One region of the Streptomyces sp. NPDC096324 genome, then DNA from elsewhere that is predicted to be linked to it. Evidence: riboswitches for the same ligand, from Rfam matches in the RefSeq annotation. Region 1 holds a riboswitch; the other holds the start of a gene.
The links. Region 1 has a riboswitch for cyclic di-AMP ahead of ACIQ7M_RS34060 (LysM peptidoglycan-binding domain-containing protein). Riboswitches for the same ligand answer to the same signal wherever they lie in the genome.

Region 1 (3,395 bases):
GGAAGATCGAGGCGGAGGTCGGGCTGCTGTACGCGGCGGTCGACCAGGACGGCGTGGACGGGCTGACGCTCATCGAGCCGGGGTACGTCATGCCGCATCCGACGCTGCCGGCGGTGCGGGTGCCGCGTCGGGACGACCTCTGGGCTGAGCCGATCAGCAAGGTGTTGCTCCGTCACCCGTCTTTGTCCGACGACGAGTTGGCGTCGGCGGCGCGGGGAGTGGTCGGTTCGCTGGCGACGGTCACCATGTCCGGGCCCGGCACCGTCGAACTCCAGCCATGCGGGGTGACCAAGGCGACGGGCCTCGCGCTGGCCGCTGCGCATCTCGGGCTCACGCCGGGCGCGACGCTCGCCTTCGGCGACATGCCCAATGACATCCCGATGTTCGACTGGGCGGCCCGGGGTGTGGCGATGGCCAACGCCCACCCGGAACTGAAGGCGGTGGCCGACGAGGTCACCTTGTCGAACGAGGACGACGGGATCGCGGTCGTCCTGGAGCGCCTCTTCGGCTTCTAGCGACACCGACGCACCCGCCGACGGGCCGGAAGGCGCCGTCGGCGGGTGCGGGTGAAGCGGGTGGGGCGGGGGTGGGATCAGTAGGCGCCGTTGACGTTGTCGATGGAGCCGTACTTGTCGGCCGCGTAGTTGCAGGCCGCGGTGATGTTGGCGACCGGGTCGTAGATGTTCGACGACGTGCCGGCGACGTGGTACGCCTGGAACGTGGGGTCGATCACCTGGAGCAGGCCCTTGGAGGGGATGCCCGCGGCGGCGTTGGAGTCCCAGTTGTTGATGGCGTTGGGGTTGCCGGAGGACTCGCGAATGACGTTGCGGTGGATGCCGTCGTAGCTGCCCGGGATGCCGGCCTTGGCCATGACGTCCAGGGATTCCTTGATCCAGCCGTCGAGGTCGTTGGTGTACGTCTTGGCGGCGGCCTGGGTGACGGTGGTCGCCTTGGACTTGGCGACGGCGGCGGTCGCGTTCGCCGTGGTGCGGACAGTCGTCGACTTCAGCGTCTTCGTGCCGACGGTCAGCTTCAGGCCCGGACGGATGACCGAGGGGTTGTCGCCGATGACCGCGCGGTTCGCCGCGTACAGCTTCTTCCAGCCACCGCTCTTGGGGTACTTCTTCGCCACCTTGGACAGGGTGTCGCCGGCGACCACCTTGTAGGTGATGAGCTGCACGTTGGGGACCACCGCGGTGTGGGCGGTCTTGGCCGCCTGGGGGGCCTGCGCCGGGGTGGCGGCGCTGGCGCCGGTCGCGCTCACGAGGGGGAGGGCGAGGGCGATGCCACCCGTTCCGGCGGCGATCATGCCCCGGGTGATGACGTTGGTCTTCATGCGGCGGTGCTTGGCTCGTACGGGCATGACGAAATGTCCTCTCCGACGCCTGCGAGGTGAGCTGTCGGGTTCGGGCGGGAGATGCCCGGCCGCGCTCTGGGCGCGGCTTCACCCCAAGCCGTTCCGGGTGTGTCCGGATCGGCGGCTTACCTGTGGTTCCCCCGCTCCTGCCGTGCGTGGGTCGATGGGTTTCCGGGCGGCGGCAGGATTCGGCGATCCGCCCGGGGTCGACCAGAACGTATGCGAGAGCACATGTCCGAAACAAGACGAGATTTGACCGCGAAGATCGCTTTGGCCTGGTTAATCAGAGGGTGAAAAGTCCGATTGTGCCGGAATTGGATCCTCAACTTGCCTTTCGCAAACGGGTTGATCCACTAGGAACGTCCGGCGGCGGCCCGGCGGACCGGTGACCCAACTCACGAGACCAAAGAGCATTAAGGCGCCACGAGGGGGTAATTCGGGCATTGCGCCCGCGTCGGCGGGCGCTTTCGGGCCTCGCGGAAGGCATCGAGCGGCCCCTGGCGCGGCGGGAATTGTGGCGCGGGACACATCGGTGGACGCGGCAGGTGCCGGGCGGGAGCGCCGGGCCGGAGGCGGGTCGAACCCCGGGGGCGCGCGGCGAAGTGGACGTCGTTTCAACCGAGTTCGGCGTGCGAGCGCCACACCGACGGTGAACTCCCGCGCCCGCAGGCCCGGTCGGCAGGCCCGGTCGACAAGTCCGGGCGACAAGTCCGGGCGGCAAGTCCGGTCGGCAAGTCCGGTCGGTCGGCCCGGTCAGCCTGCCGTGCGCGGGATGCGCTTCTCCCAGGTCCGGTGGAACACGACCTCGTCGCCGTTCCTGCAGACGAGTTCGTCGGTCGTGATGAAGTCCTCCGCGTCGCAGGCGATGGCGGAGACCGTCTCGACGCGGGCGTCCCACGGCAGGTCGGGCCGGTGCAGCCGGATCGACCAGACGGCGTGGGCGCGGGCGGACAGTGGGTCCGCCGCGTCGATCGTGTACGTCTCCCGGGCCTCCTCCGTGCATTCGAGGCCGTCGGGGAACATCCGGGTCCCGCCGCGCCCCGGGTCCACCTCCAGGCTCCAGGTCTCCGCGGCCACGTCGCGCAGGACCAGGCGCCGCGGGCGGGGCTCGTCCAGGGTCGCCGAGACGGTCACGCCGAGGGGTTCGGCCTCCTCCGGTTCCCCGAAGGTGATCGAGGGGTCCGACTCCGTCGCCCGTACCGGGAGTTCGAGGACGCTGCCGACCGGCTCCAGGGTGAAGCCGGCCTCCGAGCCCGGCTGGGGCCAGATCCAGGGCCAGTACGCGGAGGAGACGCCGAGCCTGATGCGATGGCCCGGCGGGAACGCGTAGCCGATGGCGTTCAGATCGAGGACCACGTGCTCCGTGGCGCTCGGCCGCCAGGGAACCGCCTGGTCGGGGCCCCGGCGTGCCGACAGGTTCAGAACACCCCGGGTGACGAGCGTGGACGCCCCGTCCGGGGCCACGTCGCACAGCCGGGCGATCACCTGGCCCCTGGGCGCCGCGGACGTCAGCCGCAGATTGACCCGGGGACGGCCCAGGACCCAGGTCTCCTCCGCCACCTCGAACTCGAAGCAGGCCGACCGGGCGTCCTCCTCCCGCTGGTCCGGCGGCAGGTCGGCGTCGTCGCCCGAGGGGAAGAGGCGGCCCGCGTCGACCCCCGTGTGCTGCGGGGACCGCACCGGCAGCGGGGCACCCTGGAGCGCGTACGCGACCGGGGTCACCGAGGGTGAGGGCCAGGCCGGGTCGCCCACCCAGCGGCCGGGGATCCGCTCGTACACGGTCGCCGGAGGGTGCGCGTCCATCACGTACGAGCGCAGCAGGGGGACGGAGAGCGCGTCCGTCGCCTCGTCGCGGAGCCAGTGGTCCCACCAGCGCAGCGTCTCCTGGAGGAAGCCGATCGCCGGGCCGGGCGGCAGGCCCCGGTCCGGGTACTGGCGGGACCAGGGGCCGATGAGACCTCGTACGCGATCCGGCGGCAGGTTCCGCACCAGGCGCAGCACCGTGTCCCGGTGCGGATCGTGCCAGCCGCCGACCGCG
Region 2 (3,395 bases), on a different contig from region 1:
CGCCGGCGATCGTCGAGCCGAGGACCGAGAGCCCCTGCGTGGCCACGCAGACGAGGAACACCTCTCCCGCCATGCGGCGCCGCCAGTGCCGCAGGACGCTCAGCAGCAGGACCGGCCAGAGCACGGCCGACAGCGCGAGCAGGATCTCGGCGAGCGTCTGCCACCCCAGTGTGGAGAACCTGGTACCGAGCACGGTGGTCGCCGCGACCGCGTCGAGCCCGGCGGGAGTGCCGGCCCGTCGCGCCCATTGCGCCCGGTCGCCCACCAGCCGGGCGAGGAAGTCCGAGGCGAGACCGACCCAGGCGAGCGACGCGAGGAACAGCGCGATCCGGGACAGGACCTCGTAGCCGGTCAGGTGCAGCCCGATCGAGAGGATGCCGGTGGCCATGACGGCGGCCCCGGCGGCGGGCGCCCACCCCGCCCACCAGGAGCGGAGCGGAATGGTGTCCGTCATGTCCGGTGTCTCTGGCATGCGTCGATGCTAGGGACCCGCGGAGCGGTTGCGGGCGGGCCACGCGCGGGCGGCGACGAAAACGCGGAGCACGCGCGCGGGGATCGGGAGAGCCCGCACGCGTGCCCCGCGCGAGGGGCTTCCGGCTCCCGGGCTACGCCGGGCGCACCACGCTGTGGATCGCCGAGGTGCCGTCGTAGTAGATCGACTCCTCGCGGACGTACGCTCCCGGCTTCGGCGCGTGGATCATCATGCCGTCGCCGATGTACATGCCGACGTGGCTGATGTCGTCGTAGAAGAAGACCAGGTCGCCGGGCCGGGCGTCGGCGAGGGAGACCGTCGTGCCGGCGTTCACCTGGTCGTAGGTGACGCGGGGGAGGCTGACGCCGGCGGCCTTCCAGGCGGCCTGGGTCAGGCCCGAGCAGTCGTAGGAGTCCGGGCCGGTGGCGCCCCAGACGTACGGCTTGCCTACCTGCGCGCGGGCGAACGCGAGCGCCTCGGCCGCCTTCGACGAGGAGCCCGTGGCCGTCGATCCCGTCGACGACCCGGCCGTCGAGCCGGCGGCCGGGTCACCCGTGCTGTCCGACGACGGCTGCGCCTGGGCGGCCTTCTCGGCGGCGGCCTGCTGCCGCGCCAGCTCCGCCGCCTTGGCCGCGGCCTGTTCCCGCTTCTTCTTCTCGACCGCCGCCAGGCGCGCCTTTTCCTCGGAGTTCAGCTTCGACAGCAGGTCGCGGGCCTCAGAGAGCTTGTGCTGCACTTCGGCCTTGGACGTCTTGAGCGCCTTCTGCGAGGCGGTCAGCGACTCGAGGCTCGCGGTGGCCTCCGTCCGCTTCTCGGTGGTGGCGGCCTGCTCCGTGATGTAGTCGTCGACGGCCGCCTTCTGGCGGTTCGTCAGGCGGCTCATCAACTGGGTCTGGTCGAAGTAGTCCTGGGGGTTGTCCGCGAGCAGCAGGGTCGCGGTGTCGGGCGCGGCGGCCCCGGTGCGGTACTGCGCCGCGGCGAACGATCCCAGTTCTTCGCGCGCGGTGTTGAGCTTCTCTGTGCGCTGGGCGACGTCGTCGAGCAGGGTGTCGACGCGCTCGCGCTGCTTGGCGGTCTTCTCCCGGTTCGCGTTGTACTTGTCGGTGGCGGTCTCGGCCTGGTGGTAGAGGTCGTCGACCTTCTTCGAGACCGCTTCGATGCTGGGCCGGGGCTCGGCCGAGGGTGCGGCGTTGGCGGTCTGGGAGAGCAGGGCCACGGAGGTGAGGGCCGCCGTGGCGAGGGCGGGGGTCCGTATGCCTGCGATGCGCGCACCGGTGGGACGCGCCTTGCGGTGTGACGCCAAGAGAGGCGACTCCTTCCGTCATCCGCCTGCCGAGTTAGCTGTCGGGTTCGGGCGGGAGGTTCCGGAAGGCTGCCCTACGGTCCGTGCCCCACAAGGCGGTTGGACCGATTCACCCCAAAATCGGTGGGTCCCCGGCTCCAGGGCCTCGCGGCGCACCGGATTGGGCGGAGGCCGCCCGGCCCGGCGGTGTTCGCCGGATGCGGTCGAGCGGCCTTCGAGCACGCTAGCCAACCGGTGTGGCCCGTGTGAAGGTTGATGCCCGATACGTCCGATACATTTTCGTGACCATTGCCGCGCGCGCCGCCGGAAGCGGCCCGAAGACCCATCGGCGCGTGCGCCGCCGGAAGCGGCCCGCCGACCCATCGGCCGGCTCCATCGCTCGGCCCCATCCCGCTCCGGATGACGCGGCCGGGCGTCGCGGCGACCGCTCGTCGGTCGGGTCGCGGCTCGGGACGGCCCGCCGCGCCGGCCCCGCGCCGGGTGACCGGACCGTCGCGCGCCGTCACGGACGGTGAGGTGTCGGCGGGCGAAGCCGTGAGCACCTGGTGTCCGCCGTGTGCCTGGTCACGACTTCGGGCCGAGTTCTCGGGGTGGCGGCGGGCTGTCAGTGGGGCGGCCTAGACTCGGAGAGCGATGAGCAGCCTCTTTGACGACAGCTTCCTGGCGAACCTCAAGCCCTCCGCGGCCCACGAGGACGAACACCCGCCGCCGCCCGAGGACGATCACGTACCGGAGCCGGTTCCGGACGATCTGTTCGGCGGGAAGTTCGACCTGCCGCCGAGCCGGGACGCTTACTACCGCGACGGCGCGCCCCGGCCCGCCGTGGACCCCGCGGCCCTGCTGGACGGACTGAACGAGAACCAGCGCGCGGCCGTGGTCCACTCGGGCTCCCCGCTGCTCATCGTGGCCGGCGCGGGCTCGGGCAAGACCCGCGTCCTCACGCACCGGATCGCGCATCTGCTCGGCGAGCGGAACGTCCACCCCGGCCAGATCCTCGCGATCACCTTCACCAACAAGGCCGCCGGCGAGATGAAGGAGCGCGTCGAGGCCCTCGTGGGCCCCCGCGCCAACGCGATGTGGGTCATGACCTTCCACAGCGCCTGCGTCCGCATCCTGCGCCGCGAGAGCAAGACGCTCGGCTTCACCTCGTCGTTCTCGATCTACGACGCCGCCGACTCCAAGAGGCTGATGGCGCTCGTCTGCCGTGATCTCGACCTCGACCCCAAGAAGTTCCCGCCGAAGTCGTTCAGCGCCAAGATCTCGAACCTGAAGAACGAGCTGATCGACGAGGAGGACTTCGCCGCTCAGGCAGCGGACGGCTTCGAGAAGACCCTCGCCCAGGCGTACGCGATGTACCAGTCGAGGCTGCGCGAGGCCAACGCGCTCGACTTCGACGACCTGATCATGACCACGGTCAACCTGCTGCGCGCCTTCCCGGACGTCGCCGAGCACTACCGCCGCCGCTTCCGGCACGTCCTGGTGGACGAGTACCAGGACACCAACCACGCGCAGTACGCCCTCGTCCGGGAACTCGTGGGGACCTCCGAGCACCCCGTGGACGTACCGCCCAGCGAGTTCGACCTGGCGCCCGCCGAGCTGTGCGTCGTGGGTGACGCGGAC

Region 2: another riboswitch for cyclic di-AMP. It lies ahead of ACIQ7M_RS14640 (NlpC/P60 family protein); the one in region 1 lies ahead of ACIQ7M_RS34060 (LysM peptidoglycan-binding domain-containing protein).

What each region holds. Positions count from the first base shown of each region.
Region 1 is NZ_JBIWFK010000016.1:55,049-58,443, forward strand. It holds gene ACIQ7M_RS34055 (HAD family hydrolase) at 1-515, shown strand, start outside; gene ACIQ7M_RS34060 (LysM peptidoglycan-binding domain-containing protein) at 593-1,363, opposite strand; cyclic di-AMP (ydaO/yuaA leader) riboswitch at 1,368-1,561, opposite strand; gene ACIQ7M_RS34065 (CocE/NonD family hydrolase) at 2,111-3,395, opposite strand, start outside.
Region 2 is NZ_JBIWFK010000005.1:107,420-110,814, forward strand. It holds gene ACIQ7M_RS14635 (tellurite resistance/C4-dicarboxylate transporter family protein) at 1-472, opposite strand, end outside; gene ACIQ7M_RS14640 (NlpC/P60 family protein) at 606-1,775, opposite strand; cyclic di-AMP (ydaO/yuaA leader) riboswitch at 1,783-1,952, opposite strand; gene pcrA (DNA helicase PcrA) at 2,409-3,395, shown strand, end outside.